4 regions of the Phytobacter sp. V69 genome follow, and region 2 is predicted to be linked to each of the others. Evidence: predicted binding sites of a transcription regulator. Region 2 holds the regulator's gene; each other region holds the start of a gene.
The links. Region 2 encodes sigma-54, which starts transcription at its own class of promoters, with help from an activator protein. Its sites were predicted from a motif close to GTTGGCACANNTTTCGCTNT; they were not measured.
Positions count from the first base shown of each region.

Region 1: a site for sigma-54 is predicted at 1,693-1,712, ahead of glnA (glutamate--ammonia ligase). Genes of this name have one in related genera too.
Region 3: a site for sigma-54 is predicted at 828-847, ahead of ACSZPU_RS06675 (amino acid ABC transporter substrate-binding protein). Genes of this name have one in related genera too.
Region 4: a site for sigma-54 is predicted at 1,793-1,812, ahead of glnK (P-II family nitrogen regulator). Genes of this name have one in related genera too.

Region 1 is NZ_CBFFRL010000096.1:1,010-4,181, forward strand. Features, by position in the region: gene typA (ribosome-dependent GTPase TypA) at 1-1,420, opposite strand, end outside; gene glnA (glutamate--ammonia ligase) at 1,802-3,172, shown strand, end outside.
Region 2 is NZ_CBFFRL010000002.1:51,968-55,139, reverse strand. Features, by position in the region: gene lptA (lipopolysaccharide ABC transporter substrate-binding protein LptA) at 1-306, shown strand, start outside; gene lptB (LPS export ABC transporter ATP-binding protein) at 313-1,038, shown strand; gene rpoN (RNA polymerase factor sigma-54) at 1,087-2,520, shown strand; gene hpf (ribosome hibernation promoting factor) at 2,543-2,830, shown strand; gene ptsN (PTS IIA-like nitrogen regulatory protein PtsN) at 2,911-3,172, shown strand, end outside.
Region 3 is NZ_CBFFRL010000032.1:3,310-6,481, reverse strand. Features, by position in the region: gene lnt (apolipoprotein N-acyltransferase) at 1-760, shown strand, start outside; gene ACSZPU_RS06675 (amino acid ABC transporter substrate-binding protein) at 1,126-2,061, shown strand; gene ACSZPU_RS06670 (amino acid ABC transporter permease) at 2,349-3,089, shown strand; gene gltK (glutamate/aspartate ABC transporter permease GltK) at 3,089-3,172, shown strand, end outside.
Region 4 is NZ_CBFFRL010000042.1:657-3,828, reverse strand. Features, by position in the region: gene ACSZPU_RS08235 (SmdB family multidrug efflux ABC transporter permease/ATP-binding protein) at 1-1,610, shown strand, start outside; gene glnK (P-II family nitrogen regulator) at 1,866-2,204, shown strand; gene amtB (ammonium transporter AmtB) at 2,235-3,172, shown strand, end outside.

The DNA.
Region 1 (3,172 bases), on a different contig from region 2:
CATCGTAGTGGCTGAAAGTGGAGTACAGCAGACCAGTACCGGAAGTCATGGTCATGAACTCAGAACGGAAGCCGATCAGGCCACGGCTTGGGATCACGTAGTCGAGACGTACGCGGCCTTTGCCATCTGGATTCATGTTTTTCAGGTCGCCTTTACGCTCACCCAGAGCCTGCATCACAGAACCCTGATGCTGCTCTTCAACGTCCAGCGTTACGTTTTCGAACGGCTCTTGTTTACGGCCGTCGATTTCGCGGAAGATAACTTTCGGACGGGAAACCGCCATTTCGAAACCTTCACGACGCATGTTTTCGATCAGAACAGACAGGTGCAGCTCACCACGACCAGAAACGCGGAATGCATCAGCGTCTTCGGTTTCTTCTACGCGCAGCGCAACGTTGTGCACCAGCTCTTTGTTCAGGCGGTCAAGGATCTGACGAGAGGTAACGTACTTACCTTCTTTACCGCAGAACGGAGAGGTGTTAACGCAGAAGAACATGGTAACGGTCGGCTCATCAACAGACAGCGCCGGCAGCGCTTCAACATTCTGCGTATCGCAGATGGTGTCGGAGATATTCAGCTCGCCCAGACCGGTGATTGCGATGATATCGCCTGCTTCTGCAATGTCGCTCTCAATACGCTCAAGGCCCAGATGGGTCAGAACTTTACCGACTTTACCGTTACGGGTTTTGCCTTCGCTATCAATGATAGTGACCTGCTGGTTCGGCTTAACTTTACCACGTTTGATGCGGCCGATACCGATGACGCCAACGTAGTTGTTGTAGTCCAGCTGGGAGATTTGCATCTGCAGCGGGCCATCAAGGTCAACGTTCGGAGCCGGTACACGATCAACAATAGTCTGATACAGCGGGGTCATGTCTTCCGCCATATCTTCGTGATCCAGACCCGCGATACCGTTCAGCGCAGAAGCGTAAACGATAGGGAAGTCCAGTTGTTCGTCGGTCGCATCGAGGTTAACGAACAGGTCAAATACCTGGTCAACAACCCAGTCAGGACGCGCGCCCGGACGGTCAACTTTGTTGATAACAACAATAGGTTTCAGGCCATGAGCAAAGGCTTTTTTGGTCACGAAGCGCGTCTGCGGCATCGGACCATCCATTGCATCAACGACCAACAGAACGGAATCTACCATGGACATGACACGTTCAACTTCGCCACCGAAGTCGGCGTGCCCTGGGGTATCAACGATGTTGATACGGTAATCATTCCATTTGATAGCGGTGTTTTTAGCCAGGATGGTAATCCCACGCTCTTTCTCCAAATCGTTGGAGTCCATCACTCGCTCTTGAGTTTCGGCACGCGCATCGAACGTACCGGATTGCTGCAGCAGCTTATCAACCAGGGTAGTTTTACCATGGTCAACGTGCGCGATGATGGCGATGTTACGCAGATTTTCGATCACAACTTTGCCTCAGGCATTTAGAAATAGCGCGTTATTGTACACGGATTAATCGCACTACAAAACAGGATCACAAACATCCCCCGCAAACAAGTATTGCAGAGTTCCTTTGTGATCGCTTTCACGAAGCGAAATTGGGCTACTTAACCAGGAATTGCACCAATTCAGTGCTCGACGTTCACATTCAGGCACTGAATTGGTGCAATATAACCATCGTGGTGCAGCCCTTTTGCACTATGGTGCGCATAATAGCGCCTTTTTAGTGACATTTGAAAGTTGGCATAGATTTCGCTTTATCTTTTTCATGGCAACAACGACAGGTTAGAGCCGTAATTGTAGACCTCGTTTCCACGACGACAATGAAAAATCCGGGAGAGTTTAAGTATGTCCGCTGAACACGTTTTGACGATGCTGAATGAGCACGAAGTGAAATTTGTTGATTTGCGCTTTACCGATACCAAAGGTAAAGAGCAGCACGTCACGATCCCTGCTCACCAGGTGAATGCCGAATTCTTTGAAGAAGGCAAAATGTTTGACGGCTCCTCGATTGGCGGCTGGAAAGGCATTAACGAATCTGACATGGTTCTGATGCCAGACGCTTCTACCGCTGTCATTGACCCGTTCTACGAAGAACCGACTCTGATCATCCGCTGCGACATCCTGGAACCAGGTACCCTGCAGGGCTACGATCGTGACCCGCGTTCCATCGCAAAACGCGCTGAAGAATACCTGCGCGCAACTGGCATCGCAGACACCGTTCTGTTCGGACCAGAACCAGAATTCTTCCTGTTCGACGACGTACGTTTCGGCAGCTCTATTTCTGGTTCCCACGTTGCTATCGATGATATCGAAGGCGCATGGAACTCCTCCACCAAATACGAAGGCGGTAACAAAGGTCACCGTCCGGCTGTTAAAGGTGGTTACTTCCCGGTTCCGCCAGTGGATTCTGCACAAGACCTGCGTTCTACCATGTGTCTGGTGATGGAAGAGATGGGCCTGGTTGTTGAAGCTCATCACCACGAAGTGGCAACTGCTGGTCAGAACGAAGTGGCAACCCGCTTCAACACCATGACCAAAAAAGCTGACGAAATTCAGATCTACAAATATGTGGTTCACAACGTTGCGCACCGTTTCGGTAAAACCGCGACCTTCATGCCGAAACCAATGTTCGGTGATAACGGTTCCGGTATGCACTGCCACATGTCCCTGTCCAAGAACGGCGTAAACCTGTTCTCTGGCGACAAATATGCGGGTCTGTCTGAGCAGGCGCTGTACTACATCGGCGGCGTAATCAAACACGCTAAAGCGATCAACGCCCTGTCTAACCCGACCACCAACTCCTACAAACGTCTGGTCCCGGGTTATGAAGCACCGGTAATGCTGGCTTACTCTGCCCGTAACCGTTCTGCTTCCATCCGTATTCCGGTGGTTGCATCCCCGAAAGCACGTCGTATCGAAGTGCGTTTCCCGGACCCGGCTGCTAACCCGTACCTGTGCTTCGCAGCGCTGCTGATGGCTGGTCTTGACGGTATCAAGAACAAGATCCACCCGGGCGAAGCAATGGACAAAAACCTGTATGACCTGCCAGCTGAAGAAGCGAAAGAAATCCCGCAGGTTGCAGGTTCTCTGGAAGAAGCACTGAACAGCCTGAGCGAAGACCGCGAGTTCCTGACTGCGGGTGGCGTATTCACCGACGACGCGATCGATGCTTACATCGCGCTGCGTATCGAAGAAAACGACCGCGTACGCATGACG
Region 2 (3,172 bases):
ATTGATGGTTACGGTAATCCTGCCACGTTTTACCAGATGCAGGATAACGGCAAGCCGGTGAAAGGCCACGCGTCCCAGATGCATTACGAACTGGAAAAAGATTTCGTGGTCCTGACAGGCAATGCCTACCTGGAACAGCTTGATAGCAACATCAAGGGCGACAAAATTACCTATCTGGTGAAAGAGCAGAAAATGCAGGCTTTCAGCGATAAAGGCAAACGCGTGACGACGGTTCTGGTGCCGTCACAGTTGCAGGATAAGAGCAACAATCAGACCCCGGCTCCGGCGCAAAAAAAGAGTAACTAATTCGTTATGGCAACATTAACTGCAAAGAATCTCGCCAAGGCCTACAAAGGCCGCCGTGTGGTGGAAGATGTCAGTCTGACCGTTAATTCAGGCGAAATTGTCGGGCTGCTCGGACCTAACGGTGCAGGTAAAACCACAACGTTCTACATGGTCGTGGGTATCGTGTCGCGCGATGCGGGCAATATCATCATCGACGATGAAGATATCAGCCTGCTGCCACTGCATGCGCGAGCGCGTCGTGGCATTGGTTATTTACCGCAGGAAGCCTCGATTTTCCGCCGCCTGAGCGTATTTGACAATCTGATGGCAGTCCTGCAGATTCGTGATGATCTGACGTCTGAACAGCGCGTGGATCGAGCGAACGAGCTGATGGAAGAGTTCCATATTGAGCATCTGCGCGACAATATGGGCCAGGCGCTTTCCGGTGGTGAACGCCGCCGTGTTGAAATCGCCCGTGCGCTGGCTGCAAACCCTAAATTTATCCTGCTGGATGAACCTTTTGCCGGCGTTGACCCGATATCGGTTATTGATATCAAACGCATCATTGAGCACCTGCGCGATAGCGGGCTTGGCGTGTTGATTACCGACCACAACGTTCGTGAGACGCTGGCGGTTTGTGAACGGGCTTATATCGTCAGTCAGGGCCATTTGATCGCGCACGGCACGCCTCAGCAAATCCTTGAAGACGAACACGTTAAGCGCGTATATCTTGGGGAAGACTTCAGACTCTGATAGGGTAGGGTTTATTGACGTGTTTAGTCGGAGAGTACTGCTCTGAATATGAAGCAAGGTTTGCAATTACGGCTTAGCCAACAGCTAGCCATGACGCCACAGCTGCAACAGGCCATCCGCCTGCTGCAGCTGTCCACGTTGGAACTCCAGCAAGAACTCCAGCAAGCTCTGGAGAGTAACCCATTGCTTGAGCAAACCGATCTTCACGAAGAAGTGGATGCGCAACAATCCCAGGATAATGAAAGCCTTGATACCGTCGACGCCCTCGAGCAAAAAGAGATGCCCGAAGAGCTGCCGCTGGATGCCAGCTGGGACGAAATCTATACTGCGGGCACCCCTTCCGGCAGCAGCACCGATTATCTTGACGATGAACTCCCCATTTATCAGGGCGAAACCACCCAGTCGCTGCAGGATTACCTGATGTGGCAGGTGGGACTCACGCCATTCTCAGACACCGATCGTGCCATAGCGACCTCCATTGTCGACGCCGTTGATGACACGGGTTATCTCACCGTTCCGCTGGAAGATATTCTGGAAAGTATGGGCGATGAAGAGATCGGCATGGATGAAGTCGAAGCGGTGCTGAAACGTATCCAGCGTTTCGATCCGGTCGGCGTTGCCGCTAAAGATCTGCGCGATTGCCTGTTGATCCAGCTTTCTCAGTTTGCCAGGGATACGCCCTGGTGCGATGAAGCGCGTTTAATTATCAGCGATCATCTGGATCTGCTCGCCAATCACGACTTCCGCACGCTGATGCGTGTGACGCGCCTGAAAGAAGAGGTGCTGAAAGAGGCAGTCAATTTAATCCAGTCTCTCGACCCACGCCCCGGCCAGTCAATCCAGACGGGTGAACCAGAATATGTCATTCCTGACGTTCTGGTCCGCAAGCACAACGGGCGCTGGACGGTCGAGCTAAACTCCGACAGCATTCCGCGTCTGCAAATCAACCAGCACTACGCCTCCATGTGCGGTGGTGCACGTAACGATGCCGACAGCCAGTTTATCCGCAGTAATCTGCAGGAAGCGAAATGGCTGATCAAAAGCCTTGAGAGCCGAAATGATACCCTGTTGAGGGTAAGCCGCTGCATTGTTGAACAGCAGCAGGCGTTCTTCGAACAGGGCGAAGAGTTTATGAAACCGATGGTGCTGGCGGATATCGCTCAGGCCGTCGAGATGCACGAATCCACGATTTCCCGTGTCACGACCCAAAAATATCTGCACAGTCCGCGTGGCATCTTTGAGCTTAAGTATTTCTTCTCCAGCCATGTGAATACCGAAGGCGGCGGCGAAGCCTCGTCAACGGCTATCCGGGCACTGGTGAAGAAATTAATTGCCGCAGAGAATCCTGCGAAGCCGTTGAGCGACAGTAAGCTGACTACCATGCTCTCTGACCAGGGCATTATGGTAGCGCGGCGAACCGTTGCGAAGTATCGAGAGTCTTTATCCATTCCGCCGTCTAATCAGCGTAAACAGCTGGTGTGACCTAACCGATAAGGAAGACACTATGCAGCTTAACATCACAGGACATAACGTCGAGATAACCGAGTCCCTGCGCGAATTCGTCACCGCGAAATTTGCCAAACTCGAACAGTATTTCGAAAGGATCAATCAGGTCTATGTTGTGTTGAAAGTGGAGAAAGTGACTCATATCTCGGACGCAACCCTGCATGTGAACGGGGGTGAGATTCATGCGAGTGCGGAAGGTCAAGACATGTACGCTGCCATCGACGTTTTAATTGATAAACTGGCGCGGCAACTTACGAAGCATAAAGATAAACTGAAACAACACTAATTGTCCGGGCTCTCGTCTGGCGCGTATCACCCTGTCGTAACCCGGCAGGGTGTCTGCACTGGCGATGCTTAGGTGAAATTATGATGAACAACGATTCCGCTCTTCAATTGAGCAATGTCCTTAACCAGGAATGTACCCGTAGTGGCGTTCACTGCCAGAGCAAAAAACGTGCGCTGGAAATCATCAGTGAAATGGCTGCAAAACAGTTGAGCCTGCCACCACAAGTGGTTTTCGAAGCGATCCTGACGCGCGAGAAAATGGGCAGTACCGGTATTGGTAACGGTATCGCGATCCCTCACGGTAAGCTCGAAGAAGATACCCTTCGCGCCGTGGGCGTTTTTG
Region 3 (3,172 bases), on a different contig from region 2:
ACAGCTCATCATCTGGCCGGAATCTGCGATTTCCGATCTTGAAATCAACCAGCAGCGTTTCCTGGGCATGATGGATGATTTGATGCGCACAAATGACAGTACGCTCATCACCGGGATTGTGGATGCTCGTCTTAACCAGCAGAACCGTTACGACACCTACAACACCATCATCACCCTCGGCAAAGACAGCGCGTACAGCTATAGCTCGACCGATCGCTATAACAAAAATCACCTGGTGCCGTTTGGCGAATTTGTCCCGCTGGAATCAATCCTCCGTCCGCTGGCGCCGTTCTTTGACCTGCCGATGTCGTCATTCAGCCGTGGACCCTATGTTCAGCCTCCGCTGTCGGCACACGGTTACAAGCTGACCCCGGCGGTCTGCTACGAAATTATCCTTGGCGAGCAGGTGCGCGATAATTTCCGCCCGGATACCGATTTCCTGCTGACTATCTCGAATGATGCCTGGTTTGGTAAGTCGATAGGCCCATGGCAGCACTTCCAGATGGCGCGTATGCGTTCGCTGGAGCTGGCACGTCCGTTACTGCGCAGCACCAATAACGGCATTACAGCGGTGATTGGGCCAACCGGTGAAATCCAGGCGATGATCCCGCAATTTACCCGCCAGGTACTGACCGCGAAAGTGACGCCAACTTCCGGCATGACACCTTATGCCCGCATGGGGAACTGGCCGCTGTGGGCTCTGACCGCGCTGCTCGGTTTTGGCGCACTGATCATGAGCCTGAGACAACGCCGCAAATAGTTTTTCCTCCTGAGCCCTCTTCCACAATGAAGAGGGCTTTTCCGTGATATTCCCCGCAAAAGCCATTTCTGGCACATCAATTGCTTTATAAATTCATGTAACTGCGATTTTCCCCGATGTGCGAAGAGCTCGCACCATGACGGATCGCACACAGCACCAAAATGGTGCAATGGAAGATTTTTGCCTTCAAACGGTGCGGTGCACTTCGCAAAAACAAACAATACCGCAGCAAAATCTTTACATTAAGCCAAACTAAATGCTAACAAACGCATACAACACTGCACGCATTTGCAGCAGGATATAACAAACACAACACTCACAATGGGTATCAATGCGTCTCTGGCGCGACGATAAAGGAGTTGGATATGCAATTACGTAAACTGGCCACAGCAATGCTGGTTATGGGAATGTCTGCCGGTCTGGCACATGCCGCTGATGAAGCGAAACCTGCTGATGCGGCCGCTCCGGCAGAGGCGCAACAGCCTACTCTGGAAAAAATTGCCAAAAACGGCGTGATCGTGGTCGGGCACCGTGAATCTTCCGTACCGTTCTCCTATTACGACAACGAACAAAAAGTCGTGGGTTACTCTCAGGACTACTCCAACGCTATCGTTGAAGCAGTGAAGAAAAAACTCAACAAACCCGATCTGGAAGTCAAACTGATTCCAATCACCTCACAAAACCGTATTCCGTTGCTGCAAAACGGCACCTTTGATTTCGAATGCGGCTCCACCACTAACAACGTGGAACGTCAGAAACAAGCGGCTTTCTCTGACACCATCTTCGTTGTTGGTACCCGTCTGTTGGCCAAAAAAGGCGGCGACATTAAAGATTTCCCGGATCTGAAAGGCAAAGCGGTGGTGGTGACCTCCGGTACAACCTCTGAGATCCTGCTGCACAAACTGAATGACGAGCAGAAAATGGATATGCGCATCATCAGCGCCAAAGACCATGGCGACTCTTTCCGTACCCTGGAAAGCGGCCGCGCCGTGGCCTTTATGATGGATGACGCCCTGCTGGCGGGTGAACGTGCAAAAGCGAAGAAACCGGACAACTGGGACATCGTGGGTAAACCGCAGTCTCACGAAGCCTACGGCTGTATGCTGCGTAAAAATGACCCGGAATTCAAAAAGCTGATGGACGACTCCATCGCTCAGGCACAGACCTCCGGCGAAGCGGCGAAATGGTTTGATAAGTGGTTCAAAAACCCAATCCCGCCGAAAAACATGAACATCAACTTTGACCTGTCTGATGACATGAAAGCGCTGTTCAAAGAACCGAACGATAAGGCTCTGAACTAATTAATTAAAAAGAATACACACATTTATTCATGTTGTATCAGGGCTGTACTGAGCCGCTCCCCAAAGGCCAACTAAAAACGTAATGGTCGGGGTAAGCAAAGGCAGCCCACGCAAAGCGGCGTGGCGAATGAAGTGTAGTCAGGGGCGGGATAGCCTGCCCTCTCGATTGTTGAAGCAGCACGGACAGACTATACGTTGAATGGTCGTTCCCCATTCGACGCGAACACAAGCTCTTCGCACAATCTTCGAGGGTAGCGCTGCTACCCTTTTTTTTCCGGAGTAGATTTATGTCCATAGACTGGAACTGGGGAATTTTCCTGCAACAAGCCCCGTTCGGCAACACAACCTATCTGGGCTGGCTATGGAGCGGTTTTCAGGTCACGATCGCGCTGTCGATCACTGCCTGGATCATCGCTTTTTTGGTTGGTTCTCTGTTTGGTATTCTGCGTACTGTTCCCAACCGCATCCTGTCGGGCATCGGCACCTGCTATGTGGAATTGTTCCGTAACGTCCCGTTAATCGTACAGTTCTTTACCTGGTATCTGGTGGTACCGGAACTGCTGCCGGAAAATATCGGTATGTGGTTCAAATCTGAACTGGACCCTAACATTCAATTCTTTGTCTCCTCGATGGTCTGCCTTGGCTTGTTCACTGCTGCGCGTGTTTGCGAGCAGGTTCGTGCAGCAATCCAGTCGCTGCCACGCGGGCAGAAGAACGCCGGTCTCGCCATGGGCCTGACGCTATCGCAAACGTACCGCTATGTTCTGCTGCCGAATGCGTATCGCGTGATTGTGCCGCCGATGACCTCTGAGATGATGAACCTGGTAAAAAACTCCGCTATCGCCTCCACTATCGGATTGGTGGATATGGCGGCACAGGCGGGTAAGCTGCTGGATTACTCTGCACACGCCTGGGAGTCTTTCACCGCGATTACCGTCGCGTACGTGTTAATTAACGCCTTCATTATGTTGGTGATGAATCTGGTAGAACGCAAAATTCGCCTGCCGGGCAATATGGGGGGCAAATAATGTACGAGTTTGACTGGAGTTCTATTGTTCCTTCCCTACCGTATTTGATGGCAGGACTGGTGATTACGCTGAAAATCACTGTC
Region 4 (3,172 bases), on a different contig from region 2:
GCTACCTGCCGGTTGGCCTGGTCGCGGGCATGGTCATGGTCTATATTTGCCTGCAGGTGCTGGCGGCCGGGCTGCATTACGCCCAGGCCTTACTGTTTAACGAGGCTGCCGTCGGCGTGGTGCAGCGGTTGCGTACCGACGTGATGGACGCCGCGCTCCGTCAGCCGCTGAGCGCGTTCGACACCCAGCCGGTCGGGCAGATTATTTCGCGCGTCACCAACGACACCGAAGTGATCCGTGATCTCTACGTCACAGTAGTGGCGACGGTACTGCGCAGCGCGGCGTTGATTGGCGCAATGCTGGTGGCGATGTTCAGCCTCGACTGGCGCATGGCGCTGGTCGCTATCTGCATCTTCCCGGCGGTTATCATCGTGATGCTGATTTATCAGCGTTACAGCACGCCGATTGTGCGCCGGATGCGGGCTTACCTGGCGGATATTAATGATGGTTTCAACGAAGTCATCAATGGGATGAGCGTGATTCAGCAATTCCGCCAGCAGGCGCGTTTTGGTGAGCGCATGGGGTCGGCAAGCCGTTCCCACTATCTGGCGCGTATGCAGACGCTGCGCCTCGACGGTTTCTTGCTGCGCCCGTTGCTGAGCCTCTTCTCCGCGTTGATTTTGTGCGGTCTGTTGATGCTGTTCGGCTTTAGCTCGGTCGGCACGATGGAAGTGGGGGTGCTGTATGCCTTTATTAGCTACCTGGGTCGCCTGAATGAGCCGTTGATTGAGCTGACGACCCAGCAGTCGATGCTCCAGCAGGCAGTGGTGGCCGGGGAGCGCGTCTTTGAACTGATGGACTGTCCGCGTCAGGCCTATGGTTATGACGATGAGCCACTGAAAAGCGGATCTATTGATATCAACGATGTCTCCTTTGCCTATCGTGATGACAGCCTGGTGTTGCAGGACATCAGCCTGAACGTACCTCCCCGTAGTTTTGTGGCGCTGGTGGGGCATACCGGCAGCGGTAAAAGTACGCTGGCGAACCTGCTGATGGGGTACTACCCGCTGACCAAAGGGGAAATCCGCCTGGATGGTCGACCGCTTTCCTCCCTAAGCCACAGCGCATTGCGCAAAGGGGTGGCGATGGTGCAACAGGATCCGGTTGTGATGGCGGATACCTTCTTTGCCAACGTCACGCTGGGGCGCGATATTTCCGAAGAGCAGGTCTGGCACGCGCTTGAAGTTGTACAACTGGCTGAGCTGGCGCGCGAAATGCCGGAGGGGATTCACACCCGCCTGGGCGAGCAGGGGAATAATCTCTCTGTCGGGCAGAAACAGTTGCTGGCGCTGGCGCGCGTGCTGGTGGATACGCCGCAGATCCTGATTCTGGATGAGGCAACGGCGAACATCGATTCGGGCACCGAGAAAGCGATTCAGCAGGCGCTGGTAGCGGTCAGGCAGCACACGACGCTGGTGGTGATCGCACACCGACTGTCGACGATTGTCGAAGCGGAAACCATCCTGGTCCTCAATCGCGGTCAGGCCGTTGAACGCGGTACGCATCAGCAACTGCTTGAGGCAAAAGGGCGTTACTGGCAGATGTATCAACTGCAACTGGCGGGAGAAGAGCTTGCCGCCAGCGTGCGAGAAGAATCGCTAATCGCCTGATGCACCAAAATTAAGCACGCTACTAACAGGATCCTCTGTTGGTGCAAAAAAGTAACGCATCGCGCACTGTCGTGGTGCGTTTTTCTTTTCCAGGAACAATCTGAACCATTCCCATTTTCATCCCTGTGCAATCTCATCCTTCTTATACGGCTTAACAGCCTGAAATTTGCCCGTTTTTCATTTTTGGCACACCGCTTGCAATATCTATTGCGTGTTAGCTGCGGCCATTATCGATTTTCGACTGGAGGGGGATCTATGAAGCTGGTTACCGTGGTGATTAAGCCATTTAAACTGGAAGACGTTCGTGAAGCACTGTCTTCAATTGGTATTCAAGGGTTAACCGTGACCGAAGTGAAAGGTTTCGGGCGTCAGAAAGGGCACGCTGAGTTGTACCGCGGTGCGGAGTACAGCGTTAACTTCCTGCCGAAAGTGAAGATTGATGTGGCGATTGCTGACGATCAGCTCGATGAAGTGATTGATGTCATTAGCAAAGCGGCCTACACCGGCAAAATTGGCGACGGCAAAATTTTCGTTGCCGAGCTGCAACGCGTCATTCGTATTCGTACCGGCGAAGCCGACGAAGCGGCACTGTAATACCTGGCACACCGTGAGGGGATGGGTAAAATGAAGAAAGCAATATTAAAAACGGGTCTGGCCTCGCTGGCCTCGCTGGCACTGCTGCCGGGCCTGGCTATGGCAGCCGATCCGGTCGTCGTCGATAAAGCCGACAATGCCTTTATGATGATTTGCACCGCACTGGTGCTGTTCATGACAATTCCGGGCATTGCCCTGTTCTATGGCGGCTTAATCCGCGGTAAAAACGTCCTCTCTATGCTGACGCAGGTGGCGGTTACGTTTGCACTGGTGTGCGTACTGTGGGTAGTTTATGGCTACTCTCTGGCCTTCGGCACTGGCGGTAGCTTCTTCGGCAGCTTCGACTGGGTGATGCTAAAAAATATCGAACTGAAAGCGCTGATGGGGAGCTTCTATCAGTACATTCACGTCGCGTTCCAGGGCTCGTTTGCCTGTATTACCGTCGGCCTGATCGTCGGTGCGTTAGCTGAACGTATCCGTTTCTCTGCGGTACTGATTTTCGTTGTGGTATGGCTGACGCTGTCCTATGTACCGATTGCCCACATGGTATGGGGTGGCGGTCTGCTGGCAACCCATGGCGCGCTGGATTTCGCGGGTGGTACGGTTGTTCACATCAATGCCGCAGTGGCGGGCCTGGTGGGTGCTTACCTGATTGGCAAACGTGTTGGTTTTGGCAAAGAAGCGTTTAAACCGCACAACCTGCCGATGGTGTTTACTGGTACGGCTATCCTCTACTTCGGTTGGTTCGGTTTCAACGCCGGTTCTGCAAGTGCGGCGAACGAGATTGCTGCTCTGGCATTCGTGAACACCGTCGTGGCAACGGCAGGAGCAATCCTCTCCTGGGTCTTTGGTGAGTGGGCGCTGCGTGGCAAACCGTCTCTTTTGGGTGCTTGTTCTGGTGCGATTGCTGGCCTCGTGGGTATCACCCCGGCTTGTGGTTACGTTGGTGTCGGTGGCGCGCTGCTGGT